Regions from separate parts of the Novosphingobium gossypii genome, predicted to be linked through region 1. Evidence: riboswitches for the same ligand, from Rfam matches in the RefSeq annotation. Region 1 holds a riboswitch; each other region holds the start of a gene.
What was found. A riboswitch is a leader RNA that binds a small molecule or an ion and turns the genes downstream of it on or off. The one in region 1 is predicted to bind cobalamin.

Region 1 (4,906 bases):
CGTCTCCTGATCGACCTCTGAGACCAGAAAGCCCCGCCCGCCCCCGATAAGGTCGGGCGGGGTTTTCACTTGCGCTGAAACGATTAATTACCGCTCGTGTCTGTTGTGTGCGAAACACGAGCGTGAGGAGGCCTTGAAATGGCTGATTACGACTACGACGTCCTTGTCATCGGTGCCGGCCCCGGCGGTTATGTCGCGGCGATCCGCGCGGCACAGCTGGGCCTGAAGACTGCCTGCGCCGAAGGGCGCGAGACGCTGGGCGGAACCTGCCTCAACGTCGGCTGCATCCCGTCGAAGGCGCTGCTGCACGCTTCGGAATACTTCGAAGCCGCCAAGGGCGGTGCGATGGCGGCGATGGGCATCAAGGTCACGCCCGAGCTTGACCTGCCCACCATGCAGAGTCAGCGCGTTGACGCGATTAAGGGCCTGACCGGCGGCATCGAATACCTGTTCAAGAAGAACAAGGTCGACTGGCTGAAGGGTTACGCCCAGTTCAAGGACGCGCACAGCGTTGAAGTGGCGGGCAAGACCGTCACTGCCAAGAACATCGTCATTGCCACCGGTTCGTCGGTCACGCCGCTGCCCGGCGTCGAGATCGACAACGAAGGCGGCGTGGTGGTCGACTCCACTGGCGCGCTGGAACTGGCTTCGGTGCCGAAGAAGATGGTCGTGATCGGCGGCGGCGTGATCGGCCTGGAACTGGGTTCGGTGTGGCGTCGTCTCGGCGCGGAAGTGACTGTGGTCGAGTTCCTCGACCAGTTGCTGCCCGGCATGGACGGCGACGTGCGCAAGGAAGCCGCCAAGATCTTCAAGAAGCAGGGCATGACCCTGAAGCTGGGCACCAAGGTCACCGGCGTGACTGTTGAAGGCAAGAGCGCCAAGGTCACCGTCGAGCCTGCCGCGGGCGGCGATGCGGAAGTGATCGAGGCGGACGTGGTGCTCGTGTCGATCGGCCGCAAGCCGAACACCGAGGGTCTGGGCCTCGACAAGATCGGCCTTGAGCTGAACCAGCGCAGCCAGATCGAAACCGACCATGACTTCGCCACCAAGGTGGACGGCGTCTGGGCCATCGGCGACGTGATCCCCGGCCCGATGCTGGCGCACAAGGCCGAAGACGAAGGCATCGCCGTTGCCGAGAACATCGCAGGGCTGACCGGCATCGTGAACCACGATGTCATCCCCGGCGTGGTCTACACCCAGCCCGAAATCGCGGGCGTGGGCCTGACCGAGGAAGCTGCCAAGGAGCGCGGCGCGATCAAGGTCGGCAAGTTCCCGATGCTGGCTAACTCGCGCGCAAAGACCAACCACGAGCCGGATGGCTTCGTTAAGGTCATCGCCGATGCCGAGACGGACCGCGTGCTCGGCGTGTGGTGCATCGCTTCAGTGGCGGGCACGATGATCGGTCAGGCGGCGCAGGCAATGGAGTTCGGCGCGACGTCGGAAGACATTGCGTATACCTGCCACGCGCATCCGACGCATTCCGAAGCGATCAAGGAAGCGGCAATGGCCGTCACCGGCAAGCCGATCCACATCTGATCGGCCTTATCACAGGCATATGAAAAGGGCCGGTGCGCAAGCGCCGGCCCTTTTTCCATGTCCGCGTCGAGCGGTTCAGAGCGTAAGGCGGCGTTTCACGGCAGCGGCCATGCGGCGGTCCAGATGGCCGCAGATGCCGAGCCAGCGTGCCCGTTCGGCCATGTCTCCACGGGCATGAGCGGCTTCCGCTTCGGCCCGGGCCTGGTCGGCGGAAGACAGGCCGTGGCGGGCGAAATGCATCAGAGCTTCGGCAATGCCTGCATCGATCGCAGGGGTGGCGAGCGCGGGCACTTCGGCTGCAATCGTCCGCAAGGTGCTGCGAAGGTACGCATGATTGTCATTGGCCGCGCCCAGCGGCGCGCCGGTGCAGAGCACTCCGGCTATGGCCGGCATCGTCCCGTTCATGGCGGCGGCGAAGCGGATGGTCATGGTTGCGGATACTCTCTTGTTCGATCGGGGGGCGACGTGTTGCCAGCAGTCATACCCCCAAGGGCGCTAAGGCATCATGAGAGGACGTGGTTTCCAAAGCTTTTATGATATACCTTAGGGATATTCCCCAAGGTGCAGCGGTGCAATCGATTATCTTCAATCGGCGGGCTTGGCGGGGGCATCGGCTAGCCAGCGGCCCGAGTTCGCGTACTCTGCCCGGATGCCCTGAGATGCGGGCAGATTGCGCGCACGATACAGGGTGTCGCCGCCACGCTGCTGCACTTCGGCGGAATACGTGGGTGCGGTTGCTGAAGGGGTCATCGCCGCTACCGGGTCGGGGCTGGTCGGCATGGGCGTGGAAGGCTGCGTCGCCGCGAAGGCACGCTGCACCGCCAGCGGATCGAGCACGGCGGCGGCTGCTGCGGCGTCGACGGTGTCGTCACGGCGGTGCGGGGCTGCCATCGGCTCTCCGCCCAGATAGGCGAAGCGGAAAGTGGCGGGGCTGCCGGCGGCGCCACGAAACGCGTAGAAGCGGTGGGCACCGATGGTGCTGAGGTATTGGAGGCTGGGTGCCCAGTACGGGCTGACCTGAACCGTGTGGTAGTGCGTGGCGAGGCCTACCGGCGCGTAGACATAACCCGCCAGCGCAGCGCGGGCAACATTCTCCGCACGTTCCCAGAACATTCGCTGCGGGCGGCGGGCCAGCGATCCGTCGCAGGTAAAAGAGAACTGGCAGCCGGTCGAGCGCTCGGATCCCTGATAGACGACGCCGCAGACCGTATTGGGATAGGCCGGATGTGCGACACGGTTCAGCACCACCTGCGCCACCGCGCGCTGTCCGGCGTCGGATTCGCTGGCGGCCTCGTAATAGATCGCGGCGGTCATGCACTGCAGCGCGCGCGTGCGATCAACGCCCGAATTGTCGATGTAAAGCGGTCTTGCAACGGACAAGGGGCCGGAAACACGGTCATCCGCATCGGATCGAATGCCTTCGCCGACCTGCAGCGGGTGTTTCTCGGTCTCAAGGTAATAGAAGGCCGAGCCCGGGAAGCTGGCACCTGTCTGCTCGAAAGGCATCGGCAGGGCGTCACTGTCTTGCGGCGTGGCATCGGCGATGGCGAAGCTGCCCCATCCTTCGGGCGCAGCGAACGCAGGCAGGGCGACGGCGGCCAGCGCGGTGACAGCAAGGGTCCAGCGGCGGCGAAGCACGATGGGGCGATGGCCGATGCCGGGTGCCTTGCGCGGATAGCGCGCGGAAAAGTCACGCGGTCGCTGGGCCGTCGCGGGAAACCGCTGATCGATGCCCGAATCCACCGCGGGCGCCGGGGCGGCGTCCTGTTCGGGGTGGATGAGCATTGCGGTCAATGGGAATCCTGTCGAGCGCAAGAGTGCAGCAACGGCCTAGCCGGTGCGCCTGCCTGTTGCATCCGGGCATTCGGCGGCGTCCCGTTGCGGCACAGGAGGAGCCTATATCCTGAAGCCCTTAAGATTTACTTGGAATTGGAGCAATCCATCGCTTGCTTGCCAAGCCGCACGCCCGCCGGTATCCGCGCCCTCACGTCATGGGTGCCCGAAGAGGGCCGAAGAGGGAAGCCGGCTGCGAATGCCGGCGCTGTCCCCGCAACTGTGACCGGGGAGGGCGCTTCCACCATGCCACTGGCCCATGGCCGGGAAGGCGGAACGCGCACCGCAGATCCGGAAGCCAGGAGACCTGCCCACGACAGTCGTTCCGCAGCCGGACGGGGTGTTCCGGGTGCAGCGGGTTCGTGGCGGCAATACCGCGCGCACCTTCCGCCATGAACGGCAATGACGTTCAGGGTCTGGAGGAATACCGCGATGAAGTACCTGTTTCTGCTCGGCACCGCGCTTGCCGTGAGCACACCTGCCTTGGCGGACGACGACGGCATCGTCGTCACCGCTCTGCGCGAACCCACACCTGTCACCCAGGTCGGACAGTCCGTCAGCGTCATTACGCGTGACGAGATCGAGCGGACGCAGGCCACCACGGCCACCGATGTCCTTGCCCGTCTTCCCGGTGTGTCCACGGTGCAGTCCGGCGGCTTCGGCCAGCCTGCCAGCGTCTTCGTGCGGGGCGCGGAAAATGCCCAGTCGCTGGTGCTGATCGACGGCGTGCGCATCAACGATCCGGGCGATGTCGGCGGCGGGTTCGATTTCGGCACGCTGCCCATCGGCCAGTTCGACCGTGTGGAAGTGGTACGTGGATCGTCGGGCGTTCTGTGGGGCAGCCGTGCCGTCGGCGGCGTCATCAACCTCATCACCGCTCGCCCCACCGAAGAGTGGACCGCGCGCGGCCAGGCGGAATACGGCTGGCGCGACCGTCGGCAAGCCAGCGTATCGGCGGCGGGTCTGGTCGGTCCGGTCGGCCTGACGCTTGGCGGCAACTGGATGAAAGGCCATGGATTTTCCGCCTTCAACGAGCGGCGCGGTGCGACGGAGAAGGACGGGTTCGAAAGCAAAGGCGCCAATGCCCGCGCCTCCATCGAACTTGCGCCGGGCCTCTCCGCCGATGCGGGCGGGTTCTATACCAAGGCCAACTACGATTACGACAATACCGGCGCCGATGCGCTGAACGTGGGTATGAAGCGGGACACGCTGGGCTATGCGAACCTGCGCTATGCCGGGCTGGACGGACGGCTCAACGCCCGCGTGGGGTATGGCCTGAACGACAGCCGCCGCATCTCAGACGATGCCGTGTTCGGTCCCTACATCACGAATGGCCGTGCCGAACGGTTCGAAGGGCAGGCCAGCTTCGCGCCGATCGAGGCGGCCTCGATCCTGGTGGGGGGCGAGACCGAAAAGCAGAAGTTCGACGACAACTTCGGGTCCAGAGACTCGACCCGCATCGACAGCCTCTTCGCCAACCTGACGGTGCATCCGCTTGCGGGCCTGACCCTGAACGGTGGCCTGCGATATGACGACA
Region 2 (4,906 bases), on a different contig from region 1:
GCTCCTACGAGGAGTTTCCGCCGACCATCGTCGACATGGCGATCCGCGACCGGCGCTGGATGCAGGGCAACCTGCAGCACCTCCAGTTGCTGGGCGCTTCGGGCCTGCATTGGGCCAGCCGTCTGCACCTCCTGATCGGCGCTTCCGCCTATCTGACGTCACCCGGCTGGCTGCTGCTGATCATCACCATGATCGGGCAGGTGGCAACGCATCAGGACGGCGGCTTCGTCAACCTGGCGCCGCCCAGCGTGCTGGCGCTGACTGTGGTGCTGCTGTTCGGGCCCAAGGTCATGGGGCTGGTATGGATGCTGGCCGATCGCGAACGGCGCGCCAGCTTCGGCGGCGCCTTTGCGATCGTGCGTTCGGTGGCGCTTGAGACGGTGCTGGCGATGCTGCTGGCGCCGATCACCATGGTCACCCAGACCAAGGCGCTGCTGGGGCTGCTGCTGGGCATCTCGGCGGGCTGGAACACCCAGGCCCGCGATGCCCGCCGCATCACCGTGCGCGAAGTGCTGCCCGACCTGCGCGAGCATCTGCTGCTGGGCGCGGCGCTGACGGCAACCGCGTTTCTAGATACGACGACGGCGGTGTGGCTCTCGCCGATCATCGTCGGCCTGTTCCTGTCGCCCTGGCTGATCAGCCTGACCTCCAGCGAAAACCTGGGCGACAAGGCCGACCGCGCCAAGGTGTTCCGCGTCCCCGCCCCCGGCATCGTCGAGGCCAGCGAAGACCCGCGCGGCACCGAAGTGCCGGCTGCCAAACCTCAGTCGCTGGTCGAAGCCTGACCGAACAGCCGCGCCACCGCCTGCGGGGCGGAAGGGAAGTAACCGTGCATGTAGCTGGCGGTGAGTGAGCCGACGCGGTAAAACGCTTCTCCCGCCGCCCCCTCCGGCGCCTTCGCCATTGCCTCCGGCAGGAGGGCCGTATCCAGCCGCGAATAGTGAAACGTGTGCCCGCGAAGCGTGCCGCCGGGCAGGTCGAGCTGCTGCATCCCCAGCCCGGCGAACCGCGCCTGCATCGTCGCATGGCCCGGCAGCAGTCCCAGCAGGTCGGCCCGTGCGCCATGCCGATCCGTCAGCGAGGCGCAGGCGTAGAGCATCCCCCCGCACTCGGCCAGAATTGGCTTGCCCGCCGCATGGTGCGCCCTGATCGCCGCCAGCATCGAGTCATTGGCGGCAAGCTCCTGTAGATGCAGTTCGGGATAGCCGCCCGGCAGCCACAGCGCGTCGCATTCTGGCAAAGCCGCATCGCGCAGCGGTGAGAAGAACGCCAGCCGCGCGCCCGATCGTTCCAGCCATTGCAGGTTGGCGCGGTAGATGAAGGCGAAAGCCTCGTCCCGCGCAACGGCGATGCGCAGACCATGCAAATCCGCTTCATGGCCCACTGCTGACGGGGTGAACCGCACCGGCGGCGGCAGGTCAAGCGCGGCGTCGGGCAGCAGCGCCGCCGCCTGATCCAGCCGCGCATCGAGGTCCGCCACCTCCGCCGCCTGCACCAGCCCCAGGTGCCGTTCGGGCAGCGCCACCCCTGCATCGCGAGGCAGAGTTCCCAGCCACTTCACCGCGTCCGGCATTCCCCGCTGCAACAGTTCGGCATGGCGGGCACTGCCGACGCGGTTGGCGATCACGCCATGGACCTCGACACCGGGGCGATACGTCGCCAGCCCGTGCACCACTGCGCCGAAGGTCTGCGCCATCGACGAGCCGTCGATCACCGCCAGCACCGGCAGCCCGAAGCGTTGCGCCATGTCCGCCGCGCCAGGATCGCCATCGAACAGGCCCATTGCGCCTTCGACAAGGATCACGTCCGCTTCGCGCGCGGCATCGTGCAGCAGGGCACGGCACTGGTCTTCGCCGCACATGAACAGATCGATCTGGTGGACCGGCGCTCCGCTTGCCACTTCGAGCACCATGGGATCGAGGAAATCGGGGCCGCACTTGAACACCCGTACTCGCCGCCCGGCATTGCGGTGGCGGCGGGCGAGCGCGGCAGTCACCAGCGTCTTGCCCTGCCCCGAAGCAGGAGCGGACACCAGCCAGGCCGGGCAGGAAACAGCGGGATCGTCCGTCATCCCGCAGTCACCTATGGTCTCCCGCAGATCGGCGCAAGCATCGGCCTCTTGCACAGCGGCAGCCCGCACGATACGTGCCTGCGTGCGACAGGTTCCCCGCAAGGGGATCAAAAGGGAACGCGGGTGCAATGCCCGGGCTGCCCCTGCAACTGTAAGCGGACGAGTCATCCGACCACAGGCCATTGGGTGCGCAAGCACCTGAGAAGGCGGTCGGAAAAGGCGATGACCCGTGAGCCAGGAGACCTGCCGGTCGCAGTCGTTCTTCGACCGGACAGGGTGTGCCGGCCGAACGGGGGCCCATTCCTCGTGCAACGACAGCATCGCTCCGCCGGCCTGAAGGCTGCGGGAGGCGCCGCGCTGCATGATGCGCCGGCACCCTGCCCGCCTTCGGCAACCGACGGGGTAACGCCGTTTGCCTGAAGGATCCGACGTGAAATCCCATTCGACTTCCATCGCAGCACCGGCTCCTGCCGCGCCCATGCGCAGCCGGCCCTGACCATGCTGGCTCCCGTCCCCGCTGGCCCGTCCGTGGTCGTATGCAACACCTGCCGCCACACCGCCAACGCGCAGGAGGATGCGCAAGGGCGCCGCGGCGGCGCAGTGCTGGAAGCGGCGATGCGCAGCGTGCAGGATGCCGACCCCGCGCTTCAGGGCGTGCAGATCCAGACCATGCCGTGCCTTTTCGCCTGCAGCCGCCACTGCACCGTCCACATCCGCGCGCCGGGCAAGGTGGGCTACGTGCTGGGCGACTTCGCCCCCGATGCGGACGCCGCGCGCGCCATCCTGGAATACGCGGTGCGCCACGCCGCCAGTGAGGAAGGCCGTGTGCCTTTCCGCGAATGGCCGCAGGGGGTGAAGGGGCACTTCATCACCCGCACCCCACCTGAAGGCTTCGTCTGCACGTGACCCGCTTTGCCGATCCCGCCGCCTTTGCCGCCGCTCTTGCCGCGCTGCCTGCGACCAACCAGGCCGCCCGCAACGCCGCGCTGCAGCGCCAGTCCTGCCTGACCAAGCCGCCGGGTTCGCTGGGCAGGCTTGAGGATATCGCGGTGTTCATGGCAGGCTGGCAAGGCCGCGAGCGCCCGGCTGCGGACCGGGTGCAGGCGGTAGCGTTCGCCGGCAATCACGGCGTCGCGGCGCAGGGCGTCAGCGCCTATCCGCCCGAAGTCACGGCGCAGATGGTCGCCAATTTCGAGGCCGGGGGCGCGGCGATCAATGTCCTGACGCGGGCTTGCGGGGCAACGCTGTCGATAGTCGCGCTCGATCTTGACCGGCCCACCGGCAACATCGCGCGCGAACCGGCGATGAGCGCGGAGGAATGCCTCGACGCGCTGAACCGGGGCGCCGCCGCGCTGGCCCCGGACACGCAGCTACTGCTGGTGGGTGAGATGGGCATCGGCAACACCACCCCCGCCGCCGCCCTGTGCGCGCAGGCGTTCGGCGGCGACGCGGCCGCGTGGATCGGGCGCGGCACCGGGATCGACGACCACGGGCTGGCGCGCAAGGCCGCCGCGGTCGATGCGGCGCTATCGCTGCATGGCCCCCACTGTACCGACGCGTTCGAAACGCTGCGCCGCCTTGGCGGGCGAGAGATCGCAGCGATGGCGGGCGCGTTTCTGGCGGCGCGACTGGCGCGCGTGCCGGTGCTGCTGGACGGATTCATTGCGTGCGCTGCAATCGCGCCGCTGGCCCAAGCGAATGCGCAGGTCACCGACCATTGCCTGGCCGCGCACTGCTCTGCCGAAACGGGGCACGCCCGCCTGCTGGCAGCGCTGGGGCTGGAGCCATTGCTGCGGCTTGGCCTGCGGCTGGGCGAGGGGTCGGGTGCGGCGCTGGCGGTGCCACTGGTCAAGGCTGCGCTCGCCGCCCACAACGGCATGGCCACTTTCGAGGAAGCCGCAGTCGCCGGGCGGGAAAGCGCCGGGCCGGCCGCCGGATGACCGGCACCCTGCTCCACCTGATGCGCCACGGCGCGCCGGAGCGCCCCGGTCGCCTGCTGGGCCATGTCGACGAACCCGCCCTGCCGACCGAGGACGCGCGGTGCGTTGTGCGGGCGCAAGGGCTGGAATTCGCCACCGTGATATCATCGGATCTGTGTCGTACTAGCATGCCCGCCGGTGACATCGCAGCCATCCGGGGCTGCCCGTACCACGTCGATGCCGACTGGCGCGAACTTGATTTCGGCGAGTGGACCGGGCGCGCGGTGCACGAACTGGACGCTGCCGCCTACGAACGGTTCTGGAATGACCCCGACGCGTATGCCCCGCCCGGAGGAGAACGATGGTCCGACTTGCGCAGCCGCGTGGTCCGCGCCATCGACCGGCTCCATGGCCCGGCGCTGGTCATCACCCACGGCGGGGCCATGCGCGCGGCGCTTTCCGTGCTGTGCGGCATGGACCATCGGCAGGTCTGGGCCTTCGACCTTCCCTGCACCGCGCTGCTGACCCTGCGCCTGTGGCCCGGCGATGCGCCCACCGCGCAGATCGTGGGGCTGGCGCCATGAAGCAACTGATCCTCGCCCTGCAGTTCCTGACCCGGCTGCCGCTGCCCCGCGTACAGGCAGACGCGAACGACTTTGCGCGAGCGATGCGCTGGTTTCCGGTGGCCGGGCTGGTCGTGGGCGGGGCAGTGGCGCTGCCGTGGTGGCTGTTGCAGCAGCGTGATCCATGGACGGGCGCGCTGGCGGGCCTCCTCGGCTGGGTCGCCATGACCGGCGCGCTGCATCTCGACGGGCTGGGCGACGTTGCGGACGGTGCCGGCGCGGCGCACGGGGACCGCGCGCGCCTGTCCAGCGTCATGGCGGACCCGCACGTCGGCAGCTTCGCGGTGGTGACA
Region 3 (4,906 bases), on a different contig from region 1:
GGACAGGCAGGCATTGTAGCGCGGATCGGCCAGCGGGATCTCGGTGGTCACCGGATATTCCATCGCGATCTCTACCGCGTCGGCGCGCAGCAGGCCCTGCGCGATGCGTCGGGCGTGGCCGGATCGCCCCTTCTTGCGGAAGTAGGCGATCTGCCGCGTACCGCGCACCAGCCGGTCCGCGCGCACGCTCATCAGGTCTTCCGCGCCCGGTCCCAGCCCGACGCCGTGAACGGTGCCGCTCATTCCGCCCGGCTCGCCAGAGCGTTGATCGCGGCTACGGTGATGGCGCTGCCGCCAAGACGCCCGGCGACGATGCAGCACGGAACCGGCGCCGCCTGCCAGAGCGCGTCCTTGGACTCCGCCGCTCCCACGAAGCCCACCGGACAACCGATGATCGCCGCCGGACGTGGGCAGGCCGGATCCTGCAGCATATCGAGCAGGTGGAACAGCGCGGTAGGCGCATTGCCGATGGCCACCACCGCCCCGCCCAGATGCGGACGCCACAACTCCAGCGCGGCCGCGGATCGGGTATTGCCCATCTCGCGCGCCAGGTCCGGCACGCCCGGATCGTTCAAGGTGCAGATAACCCGATTGTCCGCCGGCAGCCGCGCGCGGGTCACCCCTTCGGACACCATGCGCGCATCGCACAGGATCGGTGCGCCCCCTGCCAGAGCCCGGCGTGCCGCGCGTGCAAAACCGTTCGAGAAGCGGATATGCGCTTCCAGCCCGACCATCCCCGCAGCATGGATCATGCGGACGGCGACAGGCTCTTCATCGCTGTCGAAGCGCATCAAATCGGCCTCGGCGCGGATGATGGCGAAGGACTGGCGATAGATCGCGGCGCCGTCCTTCTCGTAGACATGCGGCATCAGGAAGCTCCAAGGAGGACGAGGATTTCGGCGCTGTCCAACCCCCGGTACAGCGGTTCGGCATCGGCGCGGGCAGCGAAGGCAAGGTCGTAACGGCCATTGTGGCCCACTACGGTAACGTCGGCGGGGCGCGAACGGGCGCACCCCTTGCCGCAGCCGGAAACATGCAGGCCGCCCTGCACGCTCGTGCAAAGCAGCCGCGCCAGATCGCGCGTCTCCACGCTGGCTTGCGGGCAGACGGGTGCGCCCGGGCAGGCATCGACGCGCAGCAGCGGATCGGCGGGATCGGTGGTAAGACCGGGAATGTCTGGCAAAGTCGCGCCCTCGACGAAAAGCATACGCCGCGGCGTCAGACGCAGCCCGGTGACGCCCGGCGTCCGCATCAGGTCCAGCAGCACGCGCGCCTCGATCCGCGCAAAGGGCACGCCGAAGACGATCCCGCCGGGCCGCTCACCCGGCAGGATGGCCGGCAGCGCAGGGGCGGGACGGGCGTCACCAGCGGCCCAGTCGGGAAGCGGCGTATCGTGCCGGGCCATCCGCCGTGCCGCCGCGCCGCCACTGTCGACGAACCAGCGCGTCAGGGCCAGCAAAGCATCGACCTCGCTACCGACGCGCAGCGTAACACCCCGATCCCGTCCGTCCGCGCGCAGCAGCAGGCTGCCGTCACCGGCGCGCTCGATCCGGAAATCGCCGGGTTCGCACGCCAGCGCCAGACCTTCGCCCGCGTCGATGACGAAGCCCACCTTGCCCGGAAGCTGCGAAAACTCCTGCAGCCGATCGCGCAGTTCGCCAGCGATGCGCGCGGTGTCGTCGCCTGCCCGCCAGTCCGGCGCGGCGAGGATATTGCGGCGGCTTTCCTGCTCCCCATCACCGTCGACGATGTTGGCAGCGCAAAGCTGCTCCAGCAGCCTCGGCCAACAGGCCTCCTCAACGCCGCGGATCTGGAAGTTGGCGCGACGGGTCAGGTCGATCTGGCCGTTACCGTAAGCCAGCGCGGCCTCGCACAGGGCCTGCACCTCGACAGCGCTCATCCGGCCCAGATGCGGCTTTACCCGTACCAGCAGTCCGTCCCCGGCCATCATCGGATGCCAGGCATCGGGGCACCAGCCCCGCACCTGTCCTTCTCCTTGCGCCGTCACAGGCAACCCACCCCGCGCGCCGGGCCGAACCAAGGGACGGGGCTTATCGGCAGACGCCGACCGACGCGGGCCGACGGGCGGGCGCAAAAGGCACCCGGCGACGCGCGCACGTGCAGCCCCGGCCGCACCGCTTCGTCGCCCAGACGGAAGAACAACCGTGCCGTGACCATCCCCTGGACCAAGGCAAGAGCGACCAGTGCGCCGGCAGGTCTCCTGGCTCGCGGGTCACAGCTTGATGCACGCCTTCCCGGACCTTGCGGCCCAGTGGCTGCCTCCCTGAAGGAGGCGAGTGCATCGCGCTATCCGCTCACAGTTGCAGGGACAGCCGCGGATTTGGGAGCCAGGCCCCCGCACCGCATTCCCGATTAAGCCCCGTGAAGGGCACCGGCACGATCATGTCCGGCCAACGGATCGCTCCGCAGCCGGACCTGCGCCTTACAACGAACTTGCGCGGTGACCAACCGATTCCGTCGCGAATGAACCAGGGTCCGGGCGGCCGCCGTTGCGAGCCGCCCGAAGGCCGATGCTACATGGTGACCTTGGCACCTGCGTACATGTAGCGGCCCACGAAGCTGATCGGGTAGTTTGTGGACGCGATCGAGGGTTCCTGGTCGAACAGGTTGTTGGCGCCGACGAAGAAGCGGAAACGCTCATCCACGTCATAGGCGACGTAGATGTCGTGCTGCCACTTTTCCTTGTAGCGGAAATACCTGGGATCGGAGATGTCTGGGTTGGCGGCCAGTTCCTCGATCGTGTAGCGGCGCGTCTTGCTGAACCAGCTGACACCGTAGTTCACCGTCAGCTTGTCCAGCTTCCAGGTCACGTCCGCGGTCGCGTTCCACTTGGGATAGTACGATTCCTCGCGGTCCACATCGACTGTCGCGCCCGGCGTCGGGATGAACTCAAGCTTGTTGAGGTAGCCGCCCACCAGGGTCACGCCGAACGATCCGGCCCGCGCCGTGTCGAACGCATAATTCAGCTTGATGTCGGCGCCCGAGGTACGGAAATTGGCGACGTTCTGGGGCTGCACGAACCAATCCGAGATATAGCCGGTGCCGGGGGTGCGCGTGATGTTGGAGCAGTAAACGTTGTCCAGCGTCGGCTGATCGACACAAAGTTCCGCGATTTCTTCGGCGGTGGGCGTGTTGATCGCGTTCTTCAGCTTGATGTCGTACCAGTCGAACGAAGCGACCAGCCCGGGGATGAAGCTGGGGCGCACAACCACGCCGGCAGTCCAGGTCCGCGCGGTCTCTTCCTGCAGGTTGCGGTTGCCGCCCGAGAAACCGGGAAGGCTGACCGTTGCCGCCGGATCGTTTTCGGGGTTGAACGCCGCGATCTGAGCGGGCGAAAGCCCCGCCGCCTGCAGCGTCGCCTGGCAGTTGGCCACGCGGTATTGGGTGCCCTCGCCGATGAACACCGGGTCGCACGGATCGCTGATGAACGAGAAGCCGCCGTTGCGCGGGGCGAACAGTTCGGAGATGTTCGGCGCGCGCACGGCTTCGGACCACGTGCCGCGGAAAGTCACGTCGCGGATCGGGGCGTAAGTACCATCGACCTTCCAGGTGGTGGTCTTGCCCACCGTCGAGTAATCGGAAAGGCGCAGCGCCGCACCGAAGCTCAGGTTGTAGGCGAACGGTACTTCCTTCAGGACCGGCACCGAAAGCTCCGCGAAGGCTTCCTTGACGTCGAAGCTGCCGCGTTCCGGCAACTGCAGCGAGAAGTCGGCCAGTGCCCCCTGCTGCAGCAGCGCATCCGGGGTAAACTGGCTTTTTTCCTTGCGATATTCGCCGCCCAGCGCGAACCCGACCGGACCGCCCGGCAGTTCGAAGAACTGACCGAAATCGCCCGAGATCGAGCCGGACACGACATGCTGCTGGATCTTGGCGCGGTTCATGATGTCCGCGTTGATCCAGTCCACCGCCGCCTGATCGCGCACGCCGTTGCCCACCAGGTTCAGCGGGCGGCAGCCGCTGCCGGCACCGGGCGTGAAGGTGGTCGCGGGCGCATCGAAGTTGTTGGGGTCGATGTTGCCGCCCACCAGGTTCGAACGGCATACGACATTGCCCGTGGCCGGATCGACCACCGCATCGAGCGCCGCATAATAGCGATCTTCGATGCGATAGTTCGTGAGACCGATCTTCGACTTGGTCTGCCCGAAAGTGTAATAGATATCGTACCGCGCGTGATCCGAAATCTGCCCTTCGAAGCCGCCGACGAACCGCATCGTTTCGCGGTCGTTGGTCTCACCGCGAACACCCAGATCGTAGTTGTCGCGCGAGATGTAGGCGCCGTCCGCCGTCGAGGCGATGCCGGCGAACCGTTCCTGCAGGTAGGGGTTCTCAGGCGTCAGGTACGTGAAGAAATCGAACGACGGCTGCGCCTGCGTGAAGGTCTTGTTGCGGACGTACTTGCCTTCGAAATAGAACGAAACCGCATCGCTGAAGTCGTAATGCGCCAGCAGGTTGACGTTGTGAACGCGGTTGGCGGCCTGCAGGTCGCCCTGGTAGCCGGCCAGCGGGGTGCTGTCGCCGCCCTGCGTCAGGCCGCCTGACGACGGCAGCAGCAGGCCCCGGTCATAGACCTTGCCCGAGCCGGTGTAGTCCGGGATGCCATCCAGATCGAGATCGATCGCGCCATCGGGCGAACTGTCGGCATAGCGCAGGTTGTTGAACGGACGACGATCGGGCACGGCGGGATCGTCCGGGAAGTCCGCCGGATCGCGCACGATGCCATACGTGCGCAGGGGATCGCCGGTCCGCGCGCGGCGGGTGCTGGACACCCGATCCTGTTCGCGAAATTCGTAGGACAAGGCGACATTGCCGCGCCCGTCACTGAAATTGCGGCCATACGTCAGCGAGCCGTACCGCTGGCCGGCGTCTCCACGGCTGGAGATGCCCA

Region 2: it holds a riboswitch for cobalamin, as region 1 does, so the genes downstream of both, GGR40_RS09450 (DUF1636 domain-containing protein) here and GGR40_RS15165 (TonB-dependent receptor plug domain-containing protein) in region 1, are expected to answer to the same signal.
Region 3: it holds a riboswitch for cobalamin, as region 1 does, so the genes downstream of both, GGR40_RS13350 (cobalamin biosynthesis protein CobG) here and GGR40_RS15165 (TonB-dependent receptor plug domain-containing protein) in region 1, are expected to answer to the same signal.

What each region holds. Positions count from the first base shown of each region.
Region 1 covers NZ_JBNPXM010000008.1:71,650-76,555, reverse strand. The annotation lists gene odhB (2-oxoglutarate dehydrogenase complex dihydrolipoyllysine-residue succinyltransferase) at 1-21, shown strand, start outside; gene lpdA (dihydrolipoyl dehydrogenase) at 139-1,536, shown strand; gene GGR40_RS15175 (hypothetical protein) at 1,612-1,965, opposite strand; gene GGR40_RS15170 (cell wall hydrolase) at 2,122-3,321, opposite strand; cobalamin riboswitch at 3,518-3,698, shown strand; gene GGR40_RS15165 (TonB-dependent receptor plug domain-containing protein) at 3,802-4,906, shown strand, end outside.
Region 2 covers NZ_JBNPXM010000003.1:383,006-387,911, reverse strand. The annotation lists gene mdoH (glucans biosynthesis glucosyltransferase MdoH) at 1-785, shown strand, start outside; gene GGR40_RS09455 (cobyrinate a,c-diamide synthase) at 764-2,071, opposite strand; cobalamin riboswitch at 2,144-2,336, shown strand; gene GGR40_RS09450 (DUF1636 domain-containing protein) at 2,570-2,977, shown strand; gene cobT (nicotinate-nucleotide--dimethylbenzimidazole phosphoribosyltransferase) at 2,974-4,011, shown strand; gene GGR40_RS09440 (histidine phosphatase family protein) at 4,008-4,574, shown strand; gene GGR40_RS09435 (adenosylcobinamide-GDP ribazoletransferase) at 4,571-4,906, shown strand, end outside.
Region 3 covers NZ_JBNPXM010000006.1:216,218-221,123, forward strand. The annotation lists gene cobI (precorrin-2 C(20)-methyltransferase) at 1-243, opposite strand, end outside; gene GGR40_RS13345 (precorrin-8X methylmutase) at 240-869, opposite strand; gene GGR40_RS13350 (cobalamin biosynthesis protein CobG) at 869-1,984, opposite strand; cobalamin riboswitch at 2,195-2,412, opposite strand; gene GGR40_RS13355 (TonB-dependent receptor plug domain-containing protein) at 2,535-4,906, opposite strand, start outside.